4 regions of the Lysinibacillus sp. GW247-5R2A genome follow, and region 3 is predicted to be linked to each of the others. Evidence: riboswitches for the same ligand, from Rfam matches in the RefSeq annotation. Region 3 holds a riboswitch; each other region holds the start of a gene.
The links. Region 3 has a riboswitch for S-adenosylmethionine ahead of AC07YC_RS18320 (O-acetylhomoserine aminocarboxypropyltransferase/cysteine synthase family protein). Riboswitches for the same ligand answer to the same signal wherever they lie in the genome.
Positions count from the first base shown of each region.

Region 1: it holds a riboswitch for S-adenosylmethionine, as region 3 does, so the genes downstream of both, AC07YC_RS15030 (methionine ABC transporter ATP-binding protein) here and AC07YC_RS18320 (O-acetylhomoserine aminocarboxypropyltransferase/cysteine synthase family protein) in region 3, are expected to answer to the same signal.
Region 2: it holds a riboswitch for S-adenosylmethionine, as region 3 does, so the genes downstream of both, AC07YC_RS05570 (Na+/H+ antiporter NhaC family protein) here and AC07YC_RS18320 (O-acetylhomoserine aminocarboxypropyltransferase/cysteine synthase family protein) in region 3, are expected to answer to the same signal.
Region 4: it holds a riboswitch for S-adenosylmethionine, as region 3 does, so the genes downstream of both, AC07YC_RS20035 (bifunctional homocysteine S-methyltransferase/methylenetetrahydrofolate reductase) here and AC07YC_RS18320 (O-acetylhomoserine aminocarboxypropyltransferase/cysteine synthase family protein) in region 3, are expected to answer to the same signal.

Region 1 covers NZ_JBWKZL010000009.1:134,173-141,618, reverse strand. Annotated here, with positions in the region: gene AC07YC_RS15040 (MetQ/NlpA family ABC transporter substrate-binding protein) at 1-81, opposite strand, end outside; gene AC07YC_RS15035 (methionine ABC transporter permease) at 148-816, opposite strand; gene AC07YC_RS15030 (methionine ABC transporter ATP-binding protein) at 806-1,834, opposite strand; SAM riboswitch class I at 1,918-2,022, opposite strand; gene AC07YC_RS15025 (thioredoxin family protein) at 2,079-2,390, opposite strand; gene AC07YC_RS15020 (toprim domain-containing protein) at 2,406-2,747, opposite strand; gene gcvH (glycine cleavage system protein GcvH) at 2,839-3,219, opposite strand; gene AC07YC_RS15010 (arsenate reductase family protein) at 3,301-3,657, opposite strand; gene AC07YC_RS15005 (acyl-CoA dehydrogenase FadE) at 3,840-5,624, opposite strand; gene AC07YC_RS15000 (acetyl-CoA C-acetyltransferase) at 5,866-7,038, opposite strand; gene AC07YC_RS14995 (3-hydroxyacyl-CoA dehydrogenase/enoyl-CoA hydratase family protein) at 7,087-7,446, opposite strand, start outside.
Region 2 covers NZ_JBWKZL010000002.1:367,276-374,721, reverse strand. Annotated here, with positions in the region: gene AC07YC_RS05590 (hypothetical protein) at 40-546, shown strand; gene AC07YC_RS05585 (class I SAM-dependent methyltransferase) at 1,233-1,967, opposite strand; gene AC07YC_RS05580 (DUF2178 domain-containing protein) at 2,501-2,896, shown strand; gene AC07YC_RS05575 (DUF3953 domain-containing protein) at 2,934-3,167, shown strand; SAM riboswitch class I at 3,287-3,390, shown strand; gene AC07YC_RS05570 (Na+/H+ antiporter NhaC family protein) at 3,495-4,775, shown strand; gene AC07YC_RS05565 (VanZ family protein) at 5,181-6,581, opposite strand; gene AC07YC_RS05560 (DUF554 domain-containing protein) at 6,839-7,446, opposite strand, start outside.
Region 3 covers NZ_JBWKZL010000012.1:109,374-116,819, forward strand. Annotated here, with positions in the region: gene chrR (class II chromate reductase ChrR) at 1-39, opposite strand, end outside; gene scpC (succinyl-CoA:acetate CoA-transferase ScpC) at 407-1,927, shown strand; gene AC07YC_RS18310 (DASS family sodium-coupled anion symporter) at 2,007-3,488, opposite strand; gene AC07YC_RS18315 (glycerol-3-phosphate acyltransferase) at 3,674-4,315, opposite strand; SAM riboswitch class I at 4,471-4,584, shown strand; gene AC07YC_RS18320 (O-acetylhomoserine aminocarboxypropyltransferase/cysteine synthase family protein) at 4,701-6,002, shown strand; gene AC07YC_RS18325 (hypothetical protein) at 6,333-6,719, shown strand; gene AC07YC_RS18330 (homoserine dehydrogenase) at 7,194-7,446, shown strand, end outside.
Region 4 covers NZ_JBWKZL010000015.1:27,148-34,593, forward strand. Annotated here, with positions in the region: gene metH (methionine synthase) at 1-2,184, opposite strand, end outside; gene AC07YC_RS20035 (bifunctional homocysteine S-methyltransferase/methylenetetrahydrofolate reductase) at 2,177-4,024, opposite strand; SAM riboswitch class I at 4,114-4,213, opposite strand; gene AC07YC_RS20040 (protoporphyrinogen oxidase) at 4,316-5,710, opposite strand; gene AC07YC_RS20045 (protoglobin domain-containing protein) at 5,901-7,193, opposite strand.

The DNA of each region.
Region 1 (7,446 bases), on a different contig from region 3:
ATCCTCTTTTTTATCAGTACCGCAAGCTGCTAAAGCTAGTACAAGTATTGATAAAAATAATCCTGTTAATACCTTTTTCATTTATGACACTCCCTTTATTTTGATGAAAATATGTTAGCGGCAAGAACCGGAATAACCTCAGTTTTATTAACGTTTATCAATTTTTTCTGTCATGAAATCACCAATCCATTGGATAATAAAGACTACTACTAAGATCAAAATAGTTGCCATTAATGTCACATCTTGGCGATTTCTTTGGAACCCGTCTAGGAAGGCTAAGTTCCCAAGACCTCCTGCACCAATTATCCCTGCCATTGCTGTATAACCAACAAGTGCTACAGCCGTAACTGTAATCCCCGAAATTAGTGCTGGTAATGATTCAGGGATCAGAACTTTCCAAATAATTGTGGCTGTTTTAGCCCCCATTGAACGCGCTGCTTCAATAACACCCTTATCAATTTCTCGCAACGCAATTAATACCATACGCGCATAGAACGGAGCCGCACCGATAATTAAAGCAGGTAAAGCAGCATTAGCTCCACGGATTGTACCTAATAAAAACTTAGTAAATGGAATTAATAAAATAATTAACACGATAAATGGGATAGAGCGGAAAATGTTAACGAGTGACCCTGTTAAAAAGCTAACAATTTTATTAGCCCATAACTGATTGGGACTTGTTAAAAATAGGACGATCCCAATGGCTAACCCAAGAATAAATGTAATAACTGTAGAAATGGCCGTCATATATAATGTTTCATACGTAGCCTGCCACATGCTATCCCAGTCTACATTCGGAAAGAGATTAGTTAGCATCTGCAATCACCTCCGTTTGTACTTCCACTGTATTTAAATAGCTTAAAGCTTCAGTCACATTTGCTTTCGACCCATCAATTTGGACTATGAGGGTACCATATGCACCATTTTTCGTTTGAGAAATATTCCCGTGTACGATGCTTACTTCCACATCGAATTGCTTCACTAAATGTGAGATAACTGGCTGTTCTGTTTTTTCACCAACAAAAATCAATTTGACAAGTTGTCCAGTTGGATAATTTGCTTTGATTTGTTCTACTGTATCCTGTGTTTCCTTTGTATTTGTAATTTGGGCTACAAATTTCTTAGTAATGGCTGCCTGAGGTGCCTGGAAAACTTGCAATACTTCCCCACGCTCTACAATTTCGCCTGCCTCCATCACGGCTACACGATGACAAATCTTGCGAATGACATGCATTTCATGTGTTATGAGGACAATCGTTAACCCTAAACGTTCATTAATATCTACCAGTAAATCAAGAATCGCATCTGTTGTCTCTGGGTCTAGTGCAGATGTTGCCTCATCACATAGTAAAACCTCTGGATTATTTGCTAAGGCACGTGCAATCCCTACACGTTGCTTTTGTCCACCAGACAACTGCGATGGATATGCTTGATCGCGACCTTCTAAGCCAACAAGTGCTATCAATTCCTTCACCCGTGCCTCACGTTGAGCTTTTGATACACCTGCAATTTCTAATGGGAAGGCAATGTTTTCTGCAACTGTTCGTGACCAAAGTAGGTTAAAATGTTGAAAAATCATACTAACCTTTTGTCTAGCTGCTCTAAGCTTCTGACCCTTAATCGAAGAAAATTCTTGATTGTTCACCGTTACTGTTCCTGCTGTTGGTTTCTCTAAACCATTAAGTAAACGAATCATCGTACTTTTACCAGCGCCACTATAGCCGATAATGCCAAAAATTTCACCCTTATTAATAGTAAGGTTAACATCTTTGACTGCCGTTAATTCGCCATTTGCTGTTTTGTATTTCTTCGTTATATTTTGAAGCTGTATCATAGCGAATACTCCTTTTCTTATATAAAAAAACCCCTCCACTTATAGACAAGTAGAAGGGGTCACGTATTATACGTTGAACCGTTCTCTCATCTTTCAAAGAAAAAATCTTTGAGTGATTTGGCACCTTTTCACTATGTGATGGTTGCCGGGCTTCATTGGGCACTTCCCTCCGCCGCTCTTTATAAGAGTTCGATATATTTAATGTTTTAGTAATATATTTGTTACTTTACCACGCTAATAAAGTTCAGTCAATTGATTTTTTTAACAATTCGTACAAAAATGGTACGGATTGAAAAGCATAAATCTTTTCTGTCACTTTGCCGCCATCACAGACAAGTAAACATGGGACGCTTTCAATTTGATGTTCAATAGCAATTTGCTCCAAAAAATTAATATTTGCTTTCCCTAGTTTTAGGTGAGGTAATAGTTGTTCTACAATTGACATCATTTTCGATGCCACTGCACATGTACCACACATCGGTGTATATAAATAAAACGCAGCTTTTTCTCCCGACTGTAAAGCCGATTCCCACTGCTCTTTTGACCATTCTTCCATTTAGTTCACGCAACCTTATAAAATATATTCATGATGGATTGAGAAATGCGCACGCAGTAAAATCATTGCTAACACTTTTCTTGGTGTCGTTTCTACTTCCTTATATGTCGGCATTGTACGTAAATGCTCCGCTTCCGGATAATGTCTGTCCATTAAAGTGCGTAGCTTATCGCCTGAAGTATCAGCATCAAAAAAAGTAAATAGCTCGCAGCCCTCATAGGGGTCTATTAGCTCCTCTAATTGATGCACTCCAATTGTTCCATTCGTACATAGTATTGTAACATTCTCGTTCAAAATTGGCTCAATTTGTAGCTTATCTGAGCGTCCTTCTACTATCAAGCATTTCCCAACGAACATTACGCCACCTCCATTTAGACATACCCACTTATACATTATTATATAATAAAAAACGCCGGTAGTTTCCGACGTTTTTTGATTATGGCTTGTCTTATTCTGCAGTCATCTCTTCGTATTGTTCTGCTGTCATAAGTTTATCAATTTCTGACGCATCAGCAGGCTTCACGACGATCATCCATGCTTTTTCATATGGTGATTCATTAACGAATTCTGGGCTATCTTCTAAATCTGCATTTACTTCCACTACAGTACCTGAGATTGGTGCATATAATTCAGAAACAGTTTTTACTGATTCTACGCTACCGAATGGATCATCTGTTTTGATTTCATCGCCAACTTGTGGAAGTTCAACGAAAACGATATCTCCTAATTCAGATTGTGCGAAGTGCGTAATACCAATACGTACTTTTCCATCTTCTACTTTTACCCATTCATGCTCTTCAGAGTAACGTAAGTCTTTCGGTGTGCTCATGCAAAAAACCCCTCCATAATTATGTAATATATTCACTTTCAGTGTGCCATACTTCTCCTATAAAAACAAGGATAAAAACGGTTATAACCAAGCTTGCTCAAAATCGGATTCTTTAAACCCTAAAGTTACTTTTTTGCCATCTGTTACGATGGGACGTTTTATTAACATTCCATCCGTAGCAAGTAGCTCAAGCTGTTCTTCCTCAGTCATATCAGCTAGCTTGTCCTTCAAACCAAGGTCACGATACTTCATGCCAGAAGTATTAAAAAACTTCTTCAAAGGTAGTCCACTTGCTTGCCATAAAGCTGTTATTTCATCCTTTGTTGGTGGCTGCTCTACGATATGTACCTCTTCATAGGAAACGTCATGATCATTTAACCACTTTTGTGCTTTTTTACATGCTGTACATTTTGGATAATGGAAAAATTGAATCGTCATAAAAATGCTCCTCTGCTGTCTTTTTCTGTAGTATACCATCTTAATCATTTAGAATGGTGGAACTTCGCTCATTTTCGTAAGTCTATCCATCGGTTTTGTATTTTTATCCGTTCCTTTCATAAATTTATCTGGAATAAAAAAACTAGCTACCCATTTACGGATAGCTAGCGTTTTTTATACGATTAAACGATATATTTTTCTGCTTCTATTAATTTCACAGATGCTTCACGTTTCTTTGTAATTAGGTTGTATGGATTATTACGTGTTAATTTACGTAATGCAGATAAAGTCATACGAGCTGCATCCCCATCTGCGGTAGCAAGAATTGTATCTTTTGCTTCTTTTTCGATTTCAGCAAATGCTTCTTGGCAGAAAATTTGAGTATATAGCAATTTTTGATGTGCTTTTTCAACGCCATCACGAGCAATCGCTTTTTCTGTACGTAATACAGCTGATTCCATTGCAAATAATTGATTAGCGATATTGGCAATATTCACTAAAACTTCTTGCTCTTGATCCAACTTCGCACCAAAGCGTTGTGCTGCTAAGCCTGCCGCTAATACAGCAATCTTCTTGGCATTTTTTACTAAGTATTTTTCCTGAGCTAGTGGCTCTGTACCGATATCCTCCGGCATTAGCATCAGAAGCTCTTGCTGTAGATTTTGCGCAACTTGTAATAATGGCAGCTCACCTTTTAGTGCCTTTTTCATAAATGTACCTGGTACAATCATGCGATTAATTTCATTTGTCCCTTCAAAAATTCGATTAATACGAGAATCACGATAAATACGCTCTACCTCATATTCAGCCATGAAGCCATAGCCGCCATGTAACTGTACCGCTTCATCTGCAATATAATCTAATGTTTCCGATCCAAATACTTTAGCAATTGAGCATTCAATCGCATACTCAGCGATAGCACCTGCAATCACTTTTCCTTCCTTCTGCTCCTCTGGACTTAGCTGGCTTAAACGATCTTCAAATAGACCAACAGTACGATAGTTTAAGGACTCTGATGCATACAATTGAGAAGCCATCGTTGATAATTTTTCTTTTGTAAGGTTGAAGTCAGAAAGCTTTGTTTTAAATTGCTGACGTTGGTTGGTATATTGTACTGCTAACTCAAATGCACGTTTCGATCCACCAATTGTTCCAACCCCAAGTTTATAGCGACCGATATTTAAAATATTGAAGGCAATGACATGCCCACGACCAATTTCACCTAATAAATTTTCTACTGGCACTTCTGCATCTTCTAACACTAGTGTACGAGTAGATGAAGATTTAATCCCCATTTTCTTCTCTTCAGGACCCACAGAAACACCTTTGAATGCACGTTCCACGATAAAGGCAGTGAACTTGTCGCCATCAATTTTAGCGTAAACAACAAACACATCTGCAAAGCCCGCATTTGTAATCCATTGCTTTTCACCATTTAAAATATAATGTGTGCCTGCATCGTTTAGTTTCGCAGTTGTCTTTGCCCCTAAAGCATCTGAGCCTGATCCCGGCTCTGTTAATGCATAAGCAGCAATTAATTCACCTGAAGCAAGCTTCGGTAAATATTTTTTCTTTTGATCTTCGTCACCGAATAGCACGATTGGTAATGAGCCAATTCCAACATGTGCACCATGAGTGATGGAGAAACCACCTGCTACAGACATTTTTTCTGCAATTAATGCTGATGAAACTTTATCTAAGCCTAGTCCTTCGTATTCTTCTGGAACATCTGCACCTAGCAAGCCTAATTCACCAGCACTTTTAAGGAGACGTACTGAATGCTCAAATTCGTGGTGCTCTAAATTTTCAACTACAGGTAGAACTTCATTTGCTACATATTCTTCTGTTGTTTTGGCAATCATTTTATGCTCATCAGTGAAATCTTCTGGTGTAAACACACGATCTAATTCCACATCTTCTATTAAAAATCCGCCGCCTTTAATGAAATCCGTTGTTTTTTCAGTCATATAAATTCCTCCCAATATATCTATTTTGATAGTCTAATCCTCTATTGAATGACGCCTCTTCAAATCTGTGATATTTGCTAGAGGCTTAATCTTTTTTCAGCATCTTCTCTAGTCATATTAAAGAAGGTTTCTGATGCTACAAACCTTTTGCTGAGTGAAGACAAACATATATAGAAAAGCTTGACATGTACATGCTCGGAGGCAACCGGAAACCGTACACCTCAAGCTGATCTAATGAAAATTATAGAATTTCAAATACTCCAGCAGCCCCCATGCCGCCACCAATGCACATAGTTACTACCCCATATTTCTTGCCTTGACGCTTTAATTCATGAATAAGTTTTAGCGTTAAAATAGCACCTGTTGCACCAAGTGGATGTCCTAATGCGATAGCTCCACCATTCACATTGACCTTTTCTTGGTCAATGCCTAAATGACGAACAACCTGTAAGGATTGGGATGCAAATGCCTCATTGATTTCCCATAAATCAATAGCATCTACTGATAAACCTGCAATTTCTAACGCTTTCGGTACCGCCACAATGGGGCCAATTCCCATTACTTCAGGTGGTACACCACCTACTGCAAAGCCTAGGAATTTTGCCATTGGTGTTAAACCTTGCTTGACAGCCTCTTCGCGATCCATTACCAATACTGCTGCTGCACCATCGGAAGTTTGAGAAGCGTTCCCTGCCGTCACACTCCCTTTCACATGGAAGGCTGGACGAAGCTTCGCTAAGCCTTCAACCGATGTACCAGGACGTACACCTTCATCCATATTGAAAGTGAATTTTTTCACCTGTGGCTTATTGTTTTCGTCAACATAATGTTGTTCCACTTCTATAGGTACAATCTCATCATTAAATTTACCTTCTTTGATCGCCTTTTCAGCAAGTTCATGTGAACGAACTGCAAAAGCATCTTGATCTTCTCGACTTACATTGTACTGTCGAGCTACCTCCTCAGCTGTGTGCCCCATCCCCATATAATATTGTGGAGCTGTTTCTGCTAAAGTTGGATTTAAGCGGGGTGTGTTCCCCACCATTGGCACCATACTCATTGACTCGACACCACCGGCAAGAATAGCCTTTGAATGTCCTAGCATAATTCGTTCTGCTGCATAGGCAATCGCCTGTAGACCTGAAGAACAAAATCTATTAATGGTTAGAGCCGGAGTTGTATCTGGTAATCCGGCAAGTGCACCGATACTACGAGCTACATTCATTCCTTGTTCTGCTTCTGGCATAGCACAGCCTAAAATTAAATCATCTATCGGTCCCTCATAGCCTGCTCTTTTTAATGTTTCTTTGACAACGGCAGCACCAAAGTCATCTGGTCTTACTGTTGCTAAAGAACCTTTTTTTGCTTTTCCAATTGGAGTTCGTGCTCCTGCTACAATAACGGCTTCACGCATCGTATAATCCCCCTTTGTTTCATGTGCAAGTTTTGTCTATTTCGTCCATTAGTTACGAAGTGGTTTCCCTTTTAGCAACATATGTTGCATTCTTTGCTGTGAAAGTGGATCTGCAACAAGGCTAAGGAATGCCTCACGCTCTAAGTTTAATAGATACTGTTCATCGACTAATGTGCCATATGGAACCTTACCACCCGCAATAACATATGCTAGCTTTTTAGCAATTTTCAAATCATGCTTACTGATAAAGCCTGACTCATACATACCTTGCGCACCAATGAGTAATGTACCGTAGCCTGATGCACCCACCACAGGAACTTTTGTTGGTACAGGTGGTTGATAGCCTGCTTCGTAAAGCGCTATAGCTGCTTGCTTCGCATCATATAATTGATGATCTTGGTTAACTGA
Region 2 (7,446 bases), on a different contig from region 3:
TAAATGGTAAAATAATATCTAATTAGGTATTACTTGTAAGTGGAGGTGGGCGCTCTGAAAATATGGAAATTACTCATTTTACTTGTACTGATGTTTGAATTGGCCCTAATTGGTAGCGACAACATCTCTACAAAGTCATCGGATAAATTTGATGCAAGTAAACGAAAAGATTCCCAACTACAGGAAAGAGTATTGGCAAGGACAAGCACTGAGGAAATGGATATGCATCATAAACTTCCACTGAATTATGTGAATGCTACTACTGCAAATGGTGAATTTCATAACTCTTTTTACAGCAATCATTCTCCACAAGAATTTGATATTCACTATGATATAAAGAATAAGGGGACACAACCATTTAGCTTAAAAATTTATAATGCAGATGCTAAACTATGGGCTCAAAAAACCGTAAATGCAGGAGCAGAATATTCAACGTTACTGGAAAAGGGTAGCTATACAATGTCAGAAGGGGTGTATAGCATTTCCATCATTACTGCTGATGGGGCAGAGGGTGTATTTGATTTTGCCATTCAAGTAATCGATTAAAATATTTTTAAATTTTATGTAACTTATTGCAACATCAACCGTCTACCTCATTAGTAGAATACAAAAAACTAAAGCAAGCTAGTAACATTCACTTTTCACAAAAGGACCAGGATTCACTTATTTCGTGACTTCCTGGTCTTTTTGTGCGGGTAATCCTATTTTTTACGAAAAAATACGACAAATAATGAAACCTTTTAGCTGTTTATTCGTATTCATAAATGAATCTAAAGCTAAGCAATATTAAATTAGTAAGATTCACTTTCACTTAAAAGGCTAGAGCTTACATAATTTATGTAGGTATCTAGTCTTTTTTTTGTTAGTTTCCTGCTTGCAAAATTATAGGACATGAGTAACTCCTGCCCGAAAAAACATAAATTCCTACCAAAAATTGAATGGAAAATATTTTAACTTGTTCCACGCCTCAACTTAGCGTAGTATTAATACGAATCAAAACTAAGTAAATTAGTAAGATTCACTTTCACAATAAAACCAGGCGCTCTTCTATGAGGAGCATCTGGTTTTTTGTTTTATCTGAGATTTTCAGAGAATTACTTTATGAGACAATCTAGCCCTCTATTACCACTATTCAGTATTTGGCAGGCATCATGCAACTGTAGCGATGCTGCCCCAAAATATAAAGCAGAGAAATGTGCTAATGGGACACATATAATCACGCAGATAAACGCTTATTTTTTCTCTGCCACCATCATTAAAAACATAGGTCTTCGTAGTTCATCTTGCATACCTGGAATAGTTTGTAGCATTTCCTCAGATGGCATAGGTTCCTTCACAGCACGTATTGTAAATCCAACCTGTATTAGATCATTCATATAAGTGGATAATGTACGGTGATATTTAATGACATTTTCAGTAAGGAAGGTTGTTTCGCGCATGCCTTCTGTTTGATAATGGTCCACTGGCCAATGCAGTCGGTTTCCTTGTTCATCATTGTACCAATCCTGTTCATGACGGGATGTGAAAATAGGGTGCTCCACTGAAAAAACGAACGATCCGCCAGGTTTTAAATAGGTATAAACCTTTTTGCATAGTGCTTCAAAGTTTTGTAAATAGTGAATAGCTAGGGAACTTAATACAACATCAAATTGAGAAGCGGAAAACTGAATGTCCTCAATCGGTATTTTCAAATAGGAAATAAAAGGATCATCCGTTTTTTCCTCAGCTTTTTCCAGCATTTTTTCAGATATATCTACACCAATCACTGATTTTGCCTGTTGTGCGCGCGCATATCGACAATGCCACCCAAAACCACATCCTAAATCAAGCACATGTTTATGTTTCAAATCAGGTAAAAGTGTTTTTAATACATGCCACTCTCCAGCAGCGTCCAGCCCTTGAACAGAACGGGGCATTTTTTCGTAAGCAGAAAAGAATTGCATATCATCATATTTATTTTGCTTCATCGTGTAAACATCTCCTATAGATTAAGATAGCCTCCTACATACGCTTGGTGACCTAGGAGGCTAGCTATCTTCTTCTAACCATGGTTGTCACCCCTATAATAGCTTTTCAAAACCATTCAAGAATACATAAACAGTAAAGTACAAAAAGAGATATCCTGAAATAAATGAAACTATTTGCATAAGCCTTTTCCCCATTATTTTACCACCGATGCTACTTAAATATGAAAGGATTAGCCCCCGAAAAGATTGAAGCGATAATACATCCAAAGAAGAAGAGAAGTATGCCTTCAGTTGCTGAATGTCCAATAGTTATACCTACTATACTTCCACCAACCGCTGCGAACCAACCGATTGCAGTCGGTGCAGAAACTACTAGCCAAACACCAATCGGTTGATGTATAGTGGTGGATTTTCTGAGTGAACTGAATTTGACAGATGATTGTTTGTATGGGTATTATTGGATTTTGAAAGTTGTATCTATCAATATTGAAATCGTGATATTTTTAGAGGTCACTATGGAGGATAAAAAGAGAATGAATCAATCAAAAAAATTAATCGGTCTTATAGTCATTGTGTTTTTTTGTGCATTTGTTAGTTTTACCCTGTATAGATGGGTTCGTTTCGGAATAATTGATGGGGGTTCTATAATAATTAGCTTTATTTCCTTATCCTTTTTGTTCAATTGGCTGAATTCGGGTAATCATAATGGTATTAAAGAAGATAAAGATGAACTAGATAAACATATTGAAGCACACAGTGCCAAGATTGGCTATTATGTTTTAATGATCGTAGCTTGTTTAATTTTACTTGTGTCAGAGGGTGTATCCAATTTAAATGACATGAAAAATTATCCCTTGATTTTTGTTGTTGGGCTTACATTTGTCATCACACCCATCATAGAATTTGTTTATTCAAAAAAGCTTAGATAACTGTAAGTATTCGTTCAAGCAAAAAGGGGGAATCGTTTTGTTAAAAACAGTACAAATTATTTTATCAATAATAGGCATCACGCTTTCCATTTACGGATTTATGACACATGATTATCGGCTAAACTTTTTAATGATCCTTTTTCTAGGTTTATTTATGTTAACATTAGGAATTAATGAATTTCGGAGAGAGAGAAAATTATATGGTTGGTTTTTAGTCGGGGTATTTATATTTTCGGTCTATGTGTCCATTCAAAGCTTCGTATTCGTATAAAAAGTTGAATTTCACACTTAATAATAACGCTAGGGATTTTTTACAATTAAAAACATGTTGCAATTATGGATGTTTTATTTTAGTATTTTAATATTGTGTCAAAAATATAATATTTTTTCTTCTTATCAAGAGAGATGGAGGGACTGGCCCGATGAAATCTCGGCAGCGGAACTATTAAGTTACTGTGCCAAATCCAGCAAGCAATGTTCTTGATAGATAAGAGGAGCGTTTTAACTATAAGGCCTCTTCTTGTTATTTCAAGATGAGGTCTTTTTTATGGTGAAAAAATAAAAAGTATGGCCGATTTTTAATTTTTGGAGGTAGACAATGAAGAAAGAGAATCCATGGGCGCTAATCCCATTTGTTATTTTTATGATTTTATTTATTGGTTCAGGGATTATAATGGGTGATTTTTATGCCTTTCCTGTCATTGTAGCCATCAGCATTTCGGGTGCTGTAGCTCTAGCCATGAATCGAAAAGAATCGTTTTCCCGCAAGGTTGATATTTTTTGCCAAGGTGCCGGAAATTTAAATGTCATGCTGATGGTTATTATTTTTCTATTAGCAGGGGCATTTTCTGAGGTAGCGAAGGGGATGGGTGCTGTAGATTCCACTGTTAACTTTGCTTTATCGGTTATACCGCAAAACCTGCTTGTCGTAGGCTTATTCATCATTGCCTGCTTCATCTCTCTATCTATGGGTACATCAGTGGGGACAATTGTCGCGCTGGCGCCAATTGGGGTTGGGATAAGCGATCTTACGGAGCTACCTATTGCTTTAGTGATGGCAGCGGTTGTAGGCGGTTCGATGTTTGGTGATAATTTATCTTTTATTTCAGATACTACTATTACCGCCGTTCGTTCACAAGGCGCGCAAATGAAGGATAAATTTAAGGTCAATTTTTGGATTGTATTGCCGGCAGCTTTTATTACAAGTATTATTTTAGGGTTTATGACATCCGGGGGGACAGCCCAAGTAGAGCATCTAAGCTATAATTGGATAAAAATTATTCCCTATGTTTTAGTTATTATTTTAGCGTTATCTGGAATGAATGTTTTCCTCGTTCTTGCATTAGGGATTGTTCTCGCCGGTGCTGTTGGCTTAGCAGATGGCAGCTATCACATAATGAGCCTTATACAAAAGATTGGTGAAGGAATGGAAGGGATGTATGAAATCGCCTTTCTGGCTATATTAATAGCTGGAATGGTGGAGGTTATTAAATTTAATGGGGGAATTGACTTTTTACTCCGTCTTGTAACGAGCAGGATTAAATCGCAGAAGGGTGCTGAATTTGGTATAGCTGGTCTTGTGGGTCTAACTAATTTATCTACGGCCAATAATACAATTGCTATCCTAATTGCGGGACCGCTTGCCAAAAATATTGCTGACCAGTATGAGATTGAGCCGAGAAAGTCCGCAAGTATTTTAGATATTTTTTCCTGTACAGTCCAAGGTCTTCTCCCATACGGAGCCCAATTCCTTGTAGCCGCAAGCGTAGCCAAAATTTCGCCAGTGAGTATCTTGCCGTACTCTTTCTACCCAATTCTTATTGGTATTTGTGGTATGATAGCGATATTCATTGGGTATCCGAAAAAAAAGAAAGCCTAAACCTTACATTCAGACAGTAGATAAAAGCTATCGAGTAGTTTGATATGCTCCCTATTAGGTAGACAGATTAAAAAATAAAATCTGTTTATCTAAGGGGAGCATTTTTTGGTGGTGAAGTTAATATCCACTCCAGATTGGAACGAAGGGCGGGGAGCAACTCGACCCCGCCCATGGAAAGCTGGAAATCAACGGCTTTACTTTATTTTAAAGTTAATAAATTTCAATAAGAACCAGACAATAAACGCTAATAGTATTAGGTGAAGAATAATAGTAGTGGTCTACTTTTTTAGGGGGATAGGGGATAGCTCATTCAAAATGGGGGAGCCCCTTACAGTCGAACATAAAAGAGCCCAGCTGCTCAATTAATTGGAGCCTGGGCTTTGCTTAAGTATTTGGAACGAGCTATTACTTTCTTGCCTGAATTAAAGTAAACCAATCGTTGTCGTTGAACTTGCCAGAAACATTGTATATAGGCTGATAGAAGCCTTTTGTATCATACATATACGAAAGCTCAATCGATTCAATCTCAATTTGGTCTCCTTTTTTTATAATTAGGTCTTCCTCCTGTACGAGTGCGTTATACTTTATTTGAGGGAAATCGCCTTCCTTTATTCGTTCATATATTTCTGCAGGAGACAGTATGTTTATCTCTCGTATAAATTGATTTTCATGAAGACTGTAGGTTAATGAATAAATGTGACCATCCGGTTTCAGGCCAAGACTGACATCTCCAGTCCAGTAATCTTTAGTTACATTAGGACGGTCTGGTAAGGTCCATTCAAATTCACCATTCTCCTGTACAGTTAATTCTGCATCGTGAGGTAGTATAGAAAGTTCATCCATCAATGACTTCGCCTTTTCTTCTTGCTCTACAGCTGAAGTTTGCTCCGGCGTATAATTATTCTCGGTTAACCACCATTGTCCCTCTGAATGATTTGTAATCAATGTATACGCGATCCCATTTTTATCTTCCACTAGCGTTTCGTCATTGTCCGTGGTATCAGATGCATTCATCTCTGATAATCCTAATTTCTGCTGTAATAGGTCTTGTACATCATCCTCTTGAATGATTTTTTTATAGACAGGAGCAACGATGGGTGCTGCGCTTAATTCCAATGATGTGGATACGTGAACATCTGACATTTTTGATTTTGTATAAGCGTTTATTGCTAGATGACCAAATTCCTGTTGGGCGTAGACAATGTTCATAACGATAAAAATTAAGCCCATCAACAGAGGTATGGCAAGGCTTCCAATCAGAGTTTTCACCTTTACCTTTTTGCTAAGGGCAATAGAAGCGATAAGTTTGTATAATTGGTAGCCAATAATACCGCCAAGTGAGTTATTGATTAAATCATCAAGCTCGAAAATCCCCGCTCCTGAAAGTGCCTGATACGTTTCGATGGAGGCTGTTGCACCTACCACTACTAGAAGAAGCCACTTAAACTCTTTACATTTAGCCATAAATAAAGGTGAAAATATTCCTAATGGCACAAACATCAAAATATTAAATAGACAATTCTGAAGATCGCGTAAAGAGTATTTTTTCCACGCGTCTATATAACCACTGAATGGCTGAAGGTTCAACTGCATGAAATGCGAAGTGCCACGACCAATCACTGTTAGCTCCAAAACAAAGACAATATATCCGATAAAAATTGCGCCAAGCAGAAGCTTCTTTACAGGAATTTGTTTTTGGTGATTGGATCGTCGTCTTTGATAATAAAAGAAATAAAGTCCAATTAGTAAAAATTCAAGGCCAATAATTATGATGACGGGCAGCATCAAAATTTTGATGTTGCTCATGATTTCAGTAATTCCCAAGGTGTGATGCTCCTTTTTCTGATGATGATTTTCAAATCTATATGCCAGATGAGAGAATTCCCAGTAATGTCGACCTTCATTATTGTAAATGGAAATTATTAATAATTAGAGAGAATATTTATGAAGATTTCTTAAGAAAAGGGAAAGCCCAAGCACGCAATTATTTTGTGCTTGGGCAGTTAACTTGTTCGTATCATTAGATAATAAATTGGATTGTTCATAAGGATTTTGATCGTTCTTTAATGTATAAATAAAAATACAATAATAGGGATTATTAATGAGGGTAGAAGATTTAAGGTATTGCATTTTTTTATGCCTAAAATACTTAAACCGGATGCTAATATCAATATACCTCCTATAATCGTCAATTCATTTAGAAGATCAGTATTGATGGAATTCTCCATTAAACTAGCTATTAAATAAATGGAACCTTGCCATAGAAATAATACAATACCTGCAACAGCTATCCCAATACCAAATGTAGTGGCTAAAACAATCGAAGTGATGCCATCCAATATGCCGTTTGTGAGCAGATATGTATAATCTTGCTTTAATGCAGCCTCTATAGGACCTAGTATAGATAATGATCCAATACAAAATAATAAAATCGCAGTCGATAATCCTTCAGCTAAATTCCCCTTAGAGTATTTATTCACTAAAGCATTAAATTTTGATTCTAAATTAAGTTTTTGACCTAATAATCCGCCTATAGCTAGACTGACAATAAAAAGTACCGGATATTTACTGGAAGGTAAATGTTGAACTAGAGCATTTATTCCTAATCCCATCGCTGCTAATCCCATGGCCTGCATGAGGATTTGATGGTATTCATCTTTTATCCCATTTT
Region 3 (7,446 bases):
TCTTACTGAAGAATGGTTTCGTAATAATTCTTTAACCATTTGTCTACTCTCCTTTGTCACTTATATATCAAGAGCATAGCACGCTTTCCAATCAAAATCGATTAAAGAGGGGGAGATAATTATATTTAAATAGTTTGGAAATGTAGAAATTATCTCGGAAAGTTAAATATTTCATTTGATATAGATTAAATATTCTAAATAGTATAAAATTATATAATCGGCTGTTTATTTGGTTGTGCTACCAAAAATTAGATTATTCTTATGCAGAAGAGGAGTGGGGTTAGCTCTTTTAATTAAGGATAAAGCCTCCTGCCTATTTGTTTGAAGCAGAGGTAATTTTGATGACAGAGATAATGGAACCAAATACTAGTTGAACAAAAATAAAGTGGGGATGGAGGAATAAGGAATGGAAGAAAAGTTAGCGAAAAAGCTTCGTCATGAGCAATTACGGGGCAAGGTTGTAACAGCAGAAGAAGCAGCATCTTGGATTAAGGATGGCATGGTATTAGGGATGAGCGGTTTCACTCGTGCTGGGGATGTAAAAGTTGTACCTCTTGCGCTTGTAGAGAAAGCTAAAAAAGAGAGCTTCCAGGTAGATATATATACAGGAGCATCTCTTGGTCCTGAGGTAGACCAATACCTAGCGGAGGCTGGCGTTATTCGCAAGCGAGGACCTTTCCAGGCAGATGCTGGTATTCGCAATAAAATTAATAGTGGTGATATCACATTTGTGGATGCACATTTATCACATAATGCAGAGTTGGTTCGCCAAGGCATTATAGGACCTATTGATTTTGCAATTATTGAAGCGGCTGCTATTACAGAAGATGGCTTATTAATTCCTACAACTTCAGTTGGTAACTCTCCGATTTTTGTGCAAGAGGCAGATCAAATCATCATTGAATTAAACGTAGCACAACTTGATGCATTAGAAGGCGTACATGATATTTTCGTTCCTGCACAACAAGGAAAACGGGACCCAATCCCTTTGCAAAATGTGTCTGATCGTCTCGGTACAATTGGTATTCCGTTAGATTTAGATAAAGTAAAAGGTATCGTAGTTTCTGATATTTTAGATGCGCCATCAACGATCGTTCCTGCTGATGAGGAAACGGATATTATGGCTAATCATCTGTTAAACTTCCTGCGAGAAGAGATTAAAGTTGGCCGTTTAACAACAAGCTTGCGTCCAATTCAATCTGGGGTTGGTTCAGTGGCGAACGCAGTATTACTTGGTTTTAAAGATTCTGAGTTTGAGAACCTAGAAGTATTCTCAGAAGTACTTCAAGATGCAGTATTTGAATTAATCGATGCAGGAAAAGTGCATTTCGCTTCTGCTACTTCCATTACGCTCTCTGAACAAGTAGGAAACCGTGTTTATGGGAATTTTGACAAGTATGCGGATAAATTAGTACTGCGTCCACAAGAAATTTCTAACCAACCAGAAATTATTCGTCGACTCGGCTTGATTTCAGTGAATACGGCATTAGAAGTGGATATTTACGGAAATGTTAATTCTACACATGTTTCTGGCACTAAAATGATGAATGGTATCGGGGGATCGGGTGACTTTGCCCGCAATGCGCGCTTAGGTATTTTTGTGACTAAATCCTATGCTAAGGGTGGGAATATTTCGAGCATTGTCCCAATGGTATCGCATGTGGATCATACAGAGCATGATGTTGATGTTATCGTAACAGAGCAGGGAGTGGCTGATTTACGCGGGCTTGCTCCGAAAGAACGTGTAGGTCTAATGATTGATCATTGTGCACACCCTGATTATCGTGAGCAGCTATGGCAATATTTTAACGACGCTAATGAGGCAACTGGTGGACATCATACGCCGCATGATCTTGAAAAAGCGCTGTCATGGCATGTCAATTACGCAAAAAGTGGAACAATGAAAGACCCAGCTTTATCAAAATAGAATTCTAATAAAAAGGCCTTGAAGGACAGCTGTTCCCTCAAGGCCTTTTGTTGTATAAGTTTAGCTAAGACGTTTGAGTTTAAAGTAGGCCAATCCATTTCCAATAAGTTGCAGAGAACAGCAAAATTAGGAGGAAGCCGAGAATCGTTAGTGGGATACCTGATTTCAGGAAATCCTTTGTTGTAAACGCTCCTGTACCATAGGCAAGCATATTTTGTGGTGCACTAATTGGTAATAGGAAACCAAAGCTAATAACAAATTGTTGTACAATAACAAAACCAACCTGATCAACATTAGCTGTTAATGTGGAAGCTAACACGATAAACACTGGTATAAGTGCAGAGGCTAGGCTTGTTGCACTAGCGAAACCTAAATGAATAAGAATATTAAATAATGTTACGATAGCAATTGTAGCAAGAATTGGCATAGTATCTAGACCGAGTGAACCAAATACTTTATCGGATAACCATGATGCACCTTTTGTATTCAGCAAAATAGTTCCGAGCATAATACCTACTGCAAATACAATGATTGTTCCCCAAGGGATATGAGGTTCAACTTCCTTCCATGAATAAACGCCGATTTTAGGCATTAGAAGTACAGCAATGGCGATAATTGTAACCGTTGTTGTATCAAATGGATGGAGCTTGCCTTCCGTTGCCCAGAAAAATAGTAAAACTAATGATGTAACGATCAATCGAATCTCAGGTGCTTTTAATGGACCAAGCTCAGCCAACTGTTTCTTGATGACTTCTTTACCACCATCAATATTGCTCGTCTCAGGCTTAATAAGCGTAATCATAATGAAAAATAAGGCTACTGACATAATAATCGAGAATGGGGCAGCATAAAGTAACCAAGCACCCCATGAAATATTCACATTAAATTGCTCTTGGATGAAATTCAAAGCAACCATATTTTGCGCTGCCGCAGTTTTAATACCGATATTCCAAATGGAGACGGCTTGTACAGAAGTAATAACGAGTAAAGCAGCAAGTCGACTATCACGTGGTAAACCGAATGCTGCGACCATTCCAAGAAGAATAGGGACTACTGCGCCAGCACGTGCAGTAGCTGAAGGAACAAAAAATGCAAGGGCAATTGAAACTAATATAGCACCGAAAACAATGGCTTTTGTTTTTGTTCCTACAAGTGAAAGAATCCAAAGAGCAAGTCGTTTATGCAAATTGGTAATTTGCATGGCTGCTGCTAGAAAAAGAGCCGCTGCTACTAGAGCCACGGCAGAGTTACTAAAACCACTTAATGATAGTTTTAAGGCGCTAGCAGTACCTAGTTGTGTTGTTGGATCATCCATGGATGGTGCAAGTCCTAATAAAACAGTGACGAGTGCAATAATCATTGCAGAGCTAACAGGATATGAAACGGCCTCTGTTACCCACAGGATAACCGCGAAAGCTAAAATGGCTAAAGCGCGCTGTCCAGCTACAGGTAGCTCACCGTTATTAGGTAAAAAAATAATGATAATTAATAAAGCGAAAGCCAACCCAATCCATAAAGGCTTTAAATTACGCTTCGTTGTTGTTTGTTTAGGTGAAGACATATTTTCTCATCCCTTCTACGTAAAAATGACGGTTATTATCCATAACATCGGTCAGTATAATGTTTTTTTAAGATAAGAATTCGTCCATTTATTGTTTAGAATGAAAGGAAGCGAAATATGTCTGTTTTACAGCTTTAATAGTAATTAAAGAGATAATTTGTGGTCATAAAAAATACAAATATCTCCTAAGAAATATTATTTTTTTTCTTGAAGGCAGCAGTAACTTTAGGCTCGGTTCCATTGATTAAACGTTGAATATTTTCAATATGCAAAATAATAGCAATAGCAAAAAGTAGAATGGCAATAATGGTCGGGCCAATCCCAGGAATCCATAAATAAGTAGCGGTACAAAAAACGAGGTAAAATTCTAATACCCCAACAATTAAATAGTTCGTTGCAAAAGATAAAATAACAAATAGAATAAGTGCAAATAAACCAATCTTCCAATCAACCGCCAGTAAAATTCCAATAATAGAGGCAGTCCCTTTTCCACCATTGAAGCCCATATAAAAAGGGAAGTTATGCCCCAAAATAACCCCTGCAGCTATCAAGTAGGTGAGGAGCCATGTTTGTTCTGCTGTTAAATGTGTTATATCTGTTAAATAAAAATGTGCACCGACGATGGCTACAACGCCTTTGCCAATATCGATAAGAGCTACTAAAACGCCATATTTCCAGCCGAGTGAAAGCGTAGCATTAGAGGCACCAGCATTGCCATGGCCAGCTTTTTTTAAATCAACCCCGGATAAAAATTGTGCCACTTTAGAGCCGTGAATACAGCCAATCAAATAGCCAACAACTAGAAAACAGATCACGGCTTTTACCATAAAAATACTCCTTTCAAATTTTTTTCTAAAATAGTGTATGCGTTCTTACTACGTAAAAGAGCAGACAGAAGTTTCGGAAAAAATAAAATTTAGCTGTTGACAGAAAAAAACTCTATGCTTATACTTTGTAACAACGATGGAAATTGAATCTCATACTCTTATCAAGAGCGGCGGAGGGATAGGCCCTATGATGCCCGGCAACCAGTAGGTGATGAACTTACTAAGGTGCTAATTCCTACAGATTCTTACTTGGATCTGGCAGATAAGGGGAGGAAAACTTGCAACCGCAACCCTCTTCTTAGCTGAAGAGGGTTTTTGTTTTCTACAGAAAAATCCTCCTCATCTCCGGTACCATCGTAAAAAAATAACCAAATGGAGGTACACAATGACAAATTTTAAACCAGAAACACTGCTGTTACATGGCGGTCAAGAACCAGACCCTGTGACGGGTTCTAGAACAGTTCCTGTTTACCGTTCAACTGCTTTCGTTTTTAAAGACACTGCTCATGCGCAACGTCTTTTTGCCTTAGAGGAAGCGGGAAACATTTACACGCGAATTACGAATCCGACAGTGGATGTTTTTGAAAAGCGTGTGGCTTTATTAGAAGGTGGAACGGCAGCAGTAGCACTTTCATCTGGTGCAGCAGCTATTGCATTTTCTATTTTAAATCTAGCTGGAGCAGGAGATGAAATTGTAGCAGCTAGTTCTTTATATGGTGGTACGTATAATTTATTCGCGAATACATTACCAAATTATGGTATTAAAACGATTTTTGTAGATGAAACAAACCCAGAGAATTTTAAGGCTGCCATTACTGATAAAACAAAAGCTGTCTTCGCAGAAGTTTACGGTAATCCAAGCTTAAAGGTTTTAGATATTGAAGCTGTAGCTAAGATTGCACATGACAACCGCTTACCTTTAATTATCGATAGTACATTTGCTTCTCCTTATGGTTCTACACCAATTGACTACGGCGCAGATGTGGTAGTTCACTCAGCGACGAAATGGATAGGTGGCCATGGGACAACTCTAGGCGGTGTTGTTGTAGACGCTGGTAAGTTTGATTGGACTAGTGGGCGATTCCCAGGTTTTACAGAGCCGGATGCTTCTTACCATGGTTTACGCTATGGAATCGATACAGCTTCTGCAGCATTTGCTACAAAGCTGCGTGTACAGCTGTTACGTGATTTTGGACCAACATTAAGTGCAGATGCAGCTTTCAATCTATTACAAGGTTTAGAGACGCTTCATTTGCGTATCCCTAAACACAATGAAAATGCTTTAGCTGTGGCTGAATATTTACGTAACCACCCATCTGTGGAGTATGTAAATTATAATGGCCTGGAAGATTTTCCAACACATGAGTTGGCGAAAAAGTATTTAAAAAATGGCTTCGGTTCAGTGCTTACATTTGGCATTAAAGGTGGACGTGAAGCAGGGCGAAAGCTTATTGATCATGTAAAGCTGTTTTCACATGTGGCAAATGTAGGAGATGCCAAGTCGCTAATTATCCATCCAGCATCTACTACACACCAACAATTATCAGCAGATGAACTAATTCAAGCTGGCGTAACCGAATCGCTCATTCGCTTATCAATCGGTTTAGAGGCAGTGGAGGACATCATTGCAGATTTAGAGCAGGCTATTACTCAGGCAACAGCAACAGAACAAACAGTAGAAGCTTAATATAGAATGACAGGCGAGTGTGGTAGCGTTTACGTATTTTCTCATTCGAATAGCCCCATTTGGTATACGTCAAACGTGCTACATTAACCAATTACCTCATCCGGTAATTATCAGAACCTTTTAAAAAAATAATACCGAGTAATTTTATATGCATTATTGACTTTATTAAAACCTTGTTATATACTTGGAATTAAGTTAAGTGTACGGAAAAACCTCGTTGAAAAGGTAAATGTTTTCATAAGTGCTCCCCCCACTTTTGAATAGATAGGAGAGTAGTTACATAGCCAGTGGCTACTCTTCAAAAAAACTGATGATAAAGGAGTGTTTAAAATGGGTAATCTCTATAGTGCGCAAAACATTGCATCTTATCTAATTTATGAACTAAATGAAGGTCATGTATTTGTTAACAATCAATCCATTCAACACATCCTTACATTAGTGGAATGTAAATGGCAGCAAGTTTTCGGTCATTCAGCGTATCAGGAACAGGTTTGCGCAGATGATATTGGCCATACGATTAAGGAAGTTTATGAGACATATGAGAAGTATGGTGTGAGCCACATCCAGCTTCCAGCAACAGAATTTTATTTGAAATATGGTACATTTCAATTAGTAGAACGTACGTATGCAATACCAAATTTTACAGAAGAAGAAATTAGTATTGTTCAACAAGCTTTAACACAATATCGTTTTCAATTGCTTTCAAAAGCGAGCTAAATAATCCCTCATATATTTAGGCTCATTCTCTGCTGCTACAGGGAATGAGCCTTTTTTTATAGTAGTTAAATTATTTAGCTGTTTTATGGGTGTCTGAACATACATATATATAATAGAAGAAAGACATCATAATTTGAGAGTAAAGAGTCAATATTTGTTCAAATCTTATGGATAAACTAAAAAAACGTATAGTAAAAGGAATGAAACCGATTTCTTTTGCACGTCTAGGGAAAACAAATGTCCTTCCTAGAAAGATTTTTCTTGTGTAAAGTATATATATGCGTTACAATTTTCTTTAAGTTAAATTTCGAATTATTTGAATTTGTATATGTTCTAACATGTACTGAATATCAAAATTTATCCAAAATAAAGGGTTGGCTAAGGCCTGCGGTTGGTGTCAAATGATTTGGCACAACCCCACGGAGAGTTTGGCTTGATGAAACTGCGGAATGTAAGTTGGAGGGAATAATAAGAATGGCAACTATAAAGGCAGCGATTTTAGGATTTGGAACGGTAGGTCAAGGGATCTATCATATATTAAATGAAAAGCGAGAAGATCTTAAAAATAAATTAGGCATTGAGTTGGAAGTAGCGAAAATTTTAGTAACAGATGCTAGCCGCGAACGTGTACTAGGCACAGCACATTTGATGACTACAAGCATGGATGATGTATTGGCTGAACCAGGCATGCAAGTAGTATTTGAAGCAATAGTGAATGAAGAGCCAG
Region 4 (7,446 bases), on a different contig from region 3:
TCCAATATCGTGCACATCACCTTTTACAGTAGCAAGCACCATTTTCCCCTTGCCTGCACTCTCCTCGTTCTTTTCCATGTACTGCTCTAAATGGGCAACAGCAGCCTTCATCACTCCAGCAGATTGTAAAACCTCTGCTACGATCAATTGGTTATCATTAAACAAACGACCAACCTCAGCCATCCCATTCATTAAAGGTCCATTTATAATATCAAGAGGTGACTCAAATAGTTCTCGCGCAGCCTCTAAATCAGCAATAAGACCTTCTTTGGTCCCCTCCAATATATAGTAGGCTAAGCGACCTTCTACAGTTTTCGGAATATCCGCTTCAGTCTTTTCCTTCTTTTTATCACGATAAAAATCAGTAAATACGGCTAATGTTTCATCATTAGTATTAAATAACAAATCATTGGCTAGTTTAATTTCCGCTTCTGGGATCGATGCATACCGTTCTAGCTTTTCAGTATTGACGATGGCATAATCTAAACCAGCCTGTGTACAATGATAAAGGTATACAGCATTGAGAACCTCACGTCCAACCGGTGGTAAGCCAAACGAAATATTACTAACTCCAAGCACCGTCAATGTACGGGGCATTTTTTCTTTAATGAGACGAATTCCTTCAATTGTTTCAAGTGCTGAGCCAATATATTGCTCATCCCCCGTTCCTACTGGGAACATTAATGGGTCAAAAATGATATCTTCAGGTTGCATTCCCCATTTTTCTGTTAGTAATTGATAGGAACGTTCGGCTATTTCAAGCTTCCGATGACGATCGACTGCCATCCCTGTTTCATCGATTGTTCCCACAACTAACGAGGCACCGTACTTTTTCACTAATGGCAATACGGCATCAAACCGTTCTTCGCCATCTTCTAAGTTAATAGAGTTAATGATGGCCTTCCCTTGCGAAAACTTGAGGGCCTCTTCAATAACCTTTTCGTCTGTGGAATCAATAACAAGTGGAACCTTAACTTTTTTCACAACCTCCTGCATAAAGCCACGGATATCTGCTAATTCATCACGATCTGGGTTCGCCAAGCAAATATCTATGACATGTGCGCCATTTTTCACTTGCGCCCTTGCAATCTCAGCTGCTTCCTCAAATTTCCCATCAATAATTAGGTTTTTGAATTTACGAGAACCAATAACATTTGTTCTTTCCCCAATAAATAGCGGGCGCATAGAATCATCGTATAAAAGTGGCTCGATACCTGATACAGCGTGACCATGCGTTTTTTCTGGTAGCTGACGAGGCTTTTCATCTTTTAAAATTTCACGTAGAGCCGCAATATGTGCTGGAGTTGTACCACAGCAACCACCCACAATATTGAGCCAACCCTTTTCTGCAAATCCTTTTAATTTTTGCGATAAAGATTCTGGAGACTCATGATAACATCCTTCTTCATCTGGCAAGCCTGCATTCGGATAACAGCTAATATACCCCGTTGACAGCTCTGCTAATGAGCGAATATGATCCGTCATAAATTCAGGTCCCGTCGCACAGTTTAAGCCCACCGATAATGGTTGAATATGCTCGATGGAAATATAAAAGGCATCAATGGTTTGCCCTGCAAGAGTAGTCCCCATAGGCTCAATAGTTCCAGAAATCATCACAGGTAACTCTTTACCGGTTACCTCGAAAGCACGTGTTACTCCAAGGGTACCTGCTTTCACATTTAACATATCCTGACTTGTCTCTAGCAATAGCACATCTGCCCCAGCTTCAATCAATGCTTTTGCCTGCACAAAGAAATTTTCTTCTAATTCATCAAATGTAATACCACCTGTTACTGACAACGTCTTCGTTGTTGGGCCCATTGCGCCTGCAACGAAGCGGGGCCAATCGGAAGTCGTGTAATTGTCAACTGCTTGACGAGCAATTTCGACTGCACGTTTATTAATTTCTTCTGCTTTTGCACCTAGATCATATTCATTTAATACAAGAGGTGTTCCACCAAATGTATTTGTACAAATAATATCTGCCCCTGCCTCTAAGTACTTATGATGAATTTTCTCAATGATATCTGGTCTAGTAAGTACTAGATTTTCATTACAGCCATCTAGATCCTCCCCACCAAAATCATCTGCTGATAAGTTTTCATTTTGCAGCATGGTTCCCATTGCGCCATCGAGAATTAATATTCGTTTATCAAGTTGTTCTTCTATCAAGTGCTTAGCCATTTATACTTACCCCTTTTTTCTGTTCATCCAATTGCTCTATATATTTCATTAATTCTAATGTCACATCGTAGCGTAAAAATGGTGTAATAAGGTAAATGCCATTGAAATATTGCGCGGCCACCTCTACTAATTCCTTGGCAATTGCAATGCCCTCAAGTGTGGCGCGTCCCTTATCTTCACCACATGCTTTCATCCTTGATAAAGCATCTTCAGATAATTTTATGCCTGGCACCTCATGATGTAAAAACTCTGCACTTTTATAACTCGTAACAGGCATAATGCCAATATAAATCGGTGCTTGTAAATGCTTCGTTGCTTCATATATTTCTATAATTTTTTCCTTTGTATAAACAGGCTGTGAAATGAAATAGTCTGCCCCATGCTCAATCTTTTTTTCTAAGCGTGCCACAGCACGATCTAAAACACGAACATTTGGGTTAAATGCAGCAGCCACAGAGAAGTTAGCCTTTTTCCGAAGTGGTTTCCCTGAGAAAGAGACTCCTTCATTTAATTGTTTAATTAATTGGATAAGCTCCATCGAGGAGACATCATAGACACTAGTGGCACCAGGAAAATCTCCAACCTTCGTTGGGTCTCCTGTAACAGCTAGCACATCATGAATACCTAAGGCATTTAACCCCATTAAATGTGATTGCAGACCAATTAAATTACGATCTCGACAGGTAATATGTGTAAGGGGGCGTACGCCATTAGTACTTTTCAATAAAGCCCCCATTGCAATGTTGCTAATACGTGGGGATGCCAATGAATTGTCTGCCATCATAACTACATCGGCACCTGCCTCATATAGTTGCTTGGCCCCTTCCAGAAATCCATCTATTTCTAAGTGTCTAGGTGTATCCAACTCTACGATGACCGAGCGTTCACGCTTTACTTTTTCATGAAGTGGTTCATATTTAGCTGGCTCGGCATCACGAACAATCTCAATCTTTGCAGGCTTCGCATGCTTTTCACTAACTGGTGATAGCTCTTCTAAATACTTCTTTGCGGCTGCAATATGCTTTGGTGTCGTACCACAACAGCCCCCAATTAAACGAACACCCTGATCACGGAGCTCAACAGCAGCGCGACCAAAATAATCAGCCTCCGACTCATAAACAACACGCCCGTCCTCTAAATCTAATAGCGAAGCATTTGGATAGGCTGACATAAATGCCTTTTTCGGAAGTTCTACCCCCTCAAACGCTTGAATCGTATGATATGGACCAAGACGACAATTGACACCAACAATATCTGCACCAAGAGTCTCTAATTCATGTAGCGCATTGTTTAAAGACATACCATTTTGTAAAACACCAGGCTCATGCATAGATACTTGAGCAATTATCGGTATATTAGTTTTGGCGCGTAGCATGTTTAATGTCGCTGTTAATTCTTCAAAATCATAATAAGTTTCGAGTAAAAGACCATCAGGATTTCCTGCAAGTAACACACTTGCCTGCTCATCAACGGTCGCTAATATGTCATCTAATGTTGCATCGCTTTTACGAATGCCACGAATACCACCAATCGTTCCTAAAACAAATTGACCGCCATCCGCTGCTGCTCGCTTGGCAATAGTAATAGCTGCTTCATTAAATTGTTGGACACTTGATTCTAGTCCATAGCGAGCTAATTTAATGGCATTGGCACCGTACGTATTCGTTTGAATAATATCAGCACCCGCTGCGATATATTCTCTATGAATCTTTTCAATTAATTCAGGTCTCTGAACATTCATTTCCTCATGACAATACTCCAATCCATAGCCATACAACACTGTGCCTATTGCACCGTCTGCCGTCAATACATGCGTTTTTAACCTTTCAAGCAATCCCATAAAACTAGCCTCTCTTCCTCTATTTCTGTATAATAAAAAGCCTTCTTTTATATAAAAAGAAGGCTTTAACGACTCATCATTATTGTTCCTTCTCATCTTCGACTCAACGGTCTTCTGGATTTAGCACCTGACAAAAAGTTGGTTGCTGAAGCTTCAATGGGCCAGTCCCTCTGCTTCTCTTGATAAGAATTATTAAGTATGAATTTTTTAAATAATTAAAAGAATCATATCGTTTACAGACGAATGAGTCAAGACTATTTCACATAACAAAGAAATTTTTCGTTTAAAAACTTAGAAATTGGATAGTTCCTCGGCAAGCTCTTCACCAATTTTTTTCCCATTTTGAATGCAAGCACCAATACCTACTCCAAAATACGAGCAACCCGCTATCGATAAATTCGGATAGTTTTCATTCAGCTCTAGTAGTAAGCCTTGCAGCGCTTCCCGGTGAGCTAAGTCATATTTAGGCATTTGATCAATCCACTTTGTGACATTCACAACAGTTGGCTTTTCATCAATTCCTAGGCTTTTGCGAACATCTTCTAATGCGACGGCTGCCAATTCGTCGTCAGTCATTTTACGTAACTGCTCATACGCCGGATTAATACTCTTATAGAATAGGCGAACAAGTAGCTGATTGTTTTTCGATGTATGCTTCCACTTGCGGCTCGTCCAAGTTGCTGCATTACAAGTGACATCAGAATTATGCGATACAATATAGCCTGTTCCATCCGCAGGTAAGTTTGCATCAGGCACATCAAAGCCTAGATAAATAGTAATGGCTGAAGCTGTAGTAAACTGATCAAAATAATGTGTTAAGGAGTCGTCCTGTAATATACTTTGAACCGCTTCATTCGGTAGCGCTAGAACAACATAATCCGCCTCAATGTTTTGACCATTTGCTAATGAAATCAAATACTGGTTCCCCATTTTTTGGACATGATTTGTGGCTACCCCTTTAATGATATCTACCTCTGTTAATGTCTGTTCTAATCGCTCAATTAAAGAGGATAATCCATTTTGAAATGAAATAAATTTTTTATTAGCAGCTTTAACAAATTGCTCACGATTCGCATCAAAACCTTTTATGATACTTCCATAGTCATTTTTATAGTCAATTAAATAAGGTAAAGTAGAGGCAATAGAAAGTTGATGTAAATCACCAGAATAGACACCTGCTAAAACAGGTGCAATTTGATTTTCCACAAGCTCTTCGCCAAGATAATAAGTTAAAAATTCCCCTATCGAGCTTTCTTTTGTAAAATCTGCATTGGGTAAAGTTAAATCTTTTAAAGCTTCTTGTTTGGCCTGATCAGAGATAAGAGTACTTTCCTCAAGTGAAGCCACACTCATAGGTATACCGAAAGTAGAATCCGCTGGAATGGCGTGCAGCTCGTTATTTGTATAAATATAGGATACACCTGTTTCGTTGTAAACGAGATGATCTTCAAAGTCTAGCTCCTGCACTAGCTCCATTACACCTTTATGGCGAGCTACGATAGAGTCAGCACCAGTTTCCATAATAAAACCTTGTTCATAGGCTGAATATAGTTTGCCACCTAAATATGTATTTTTTTCTACGAGCACTAGCTGAACATCTAAATTTTTTTCCTTCACTTGGCGTTGTAGATAATGCATTGTGCATAAACCAGTAATACCGCCACCTAATACAACAACTGTTTTCATAGTCAACCGCCCCTATTTTTAGTTCTGTCTACAGTATAAACTTATTTTCATTGAAAATTACGTTAAACCCTTTACAAATTTAGCAAAAATAGAGCTATCTCAACTGTGAGATAACTCTAGCTCCAAGAATTATGCTTACTAAACACACATTATAATGAGTACTATAGTGTTTAATATAGCTACTAGTGATCTAGCTTTTTAAATTTTGAGCAAAGCTAGCTAATTTTTCTGCTGAGTTCGTTACTTCAGTAAAAGAACTACCCAGCCCACTTAATATACCTGCGATTGCTTGTATTTTCGTCGCCATGCAATCATTTTGATCTTTTGCTTCTGTCATTGCCCCTACTATATTTGTAAATTGTCCTTCTGTGTGTAACATATTATCCTCACCAGATGCCACTTCATCTTGGATATGAATGAGAGATTGCTCTAATTTCCCAGTGCGTTCACTCGTTTTTTGCAACAATAATGCAACAGCGGTGACAGATTCCTTTGTTTGAATGGATAATTTACGTACTTCATCAGCTACTACACTAAACCCCTTCCCTGCTTCTCCGGCACGGGCTGCTTCAATAGCGGCATTTAAGGCCAATAAATTGGTCTGATTGGCAATATTGGTAACGACACTCATAATCGTTTCCATTTCCTTCGACATATCAGACAATTGTTCAATATTTTCTTCTATATCATGAAGAGATTGAATAATATTATGCATATTTAATGATTGTTTCTTTAAACATTCACGTCCATCCAGTGCTTGGTTTTCAGCCAGAGTAGACACCTCTAGCGATCTCTTTGCCAATTGTTCAATATCCCCAGACTGCTCGCTTAGTCTGCAAAACGAATTATTGGTTTCCTGTGAAATGGTCGCAAGCAATTCAGAGGATTGTACAATTTGTCGTTCAATTGCTTCTTTTTCTTGTTCCATGTTTTCTTTATGCTGTTCAACTGTATTTTCATATGCCTCTAAAACAAGCTGCTGCTCGAAGTTACAAATTTTAGAAATGGCCCTTATTGTATTAAACTGATCTTGTGGATGATCAATATGCTGTTCAACCAAGTCTATAAATGAGAGAGATAAATCTTGGAACGCGCAAATATACCATTGTGTTCTAAGCCCAATATGTACGTGCACCTTTGCAATTTTCACACGCCTTTGGTAAAAATCCTCATCAATCGTTCCGTTAAACATTTCAATAATATGCTGTCGTAATGTTATTTTAAGCTTTTCTACAGAACTATGATGACTAATAATATTTACCAAATGTTGTTCGGTACCGATCATATTGTAAAAACGGTTTACGATGTGATCAACATTGTCCATAACATACGGCTGGAATGCTTTTAAATATTGTAAGTCTCGCTTCGTTACATTTAGCATTTCAATTTGCTTCACCATTAATTGGCGATTAGACAGCTCCATTTTCACCGTATATTGCTGTAAATCCAACGCCTTCGTCTTACTCTGTTTTTGAAAAATCACTTATCTTCCCTCTTTCGTTCCGTTTACTTTATCAGGCTGAGAAACAACAAATACCTTTTAGCATATTGATTGATACAACAAAAAATACCGATTCATAAGCTGACCCTATTACTATGATCCCATTTGCCTCAGCTATTTCATTTGTCACACTGCTTCCTCCAAAAGCAGCCACACATTGTTCTATCATGAAAAAAGGTGAATTGCACTCAACTAACAGATTTTCTCTATACATTGACTACAGTCGATTTATTTA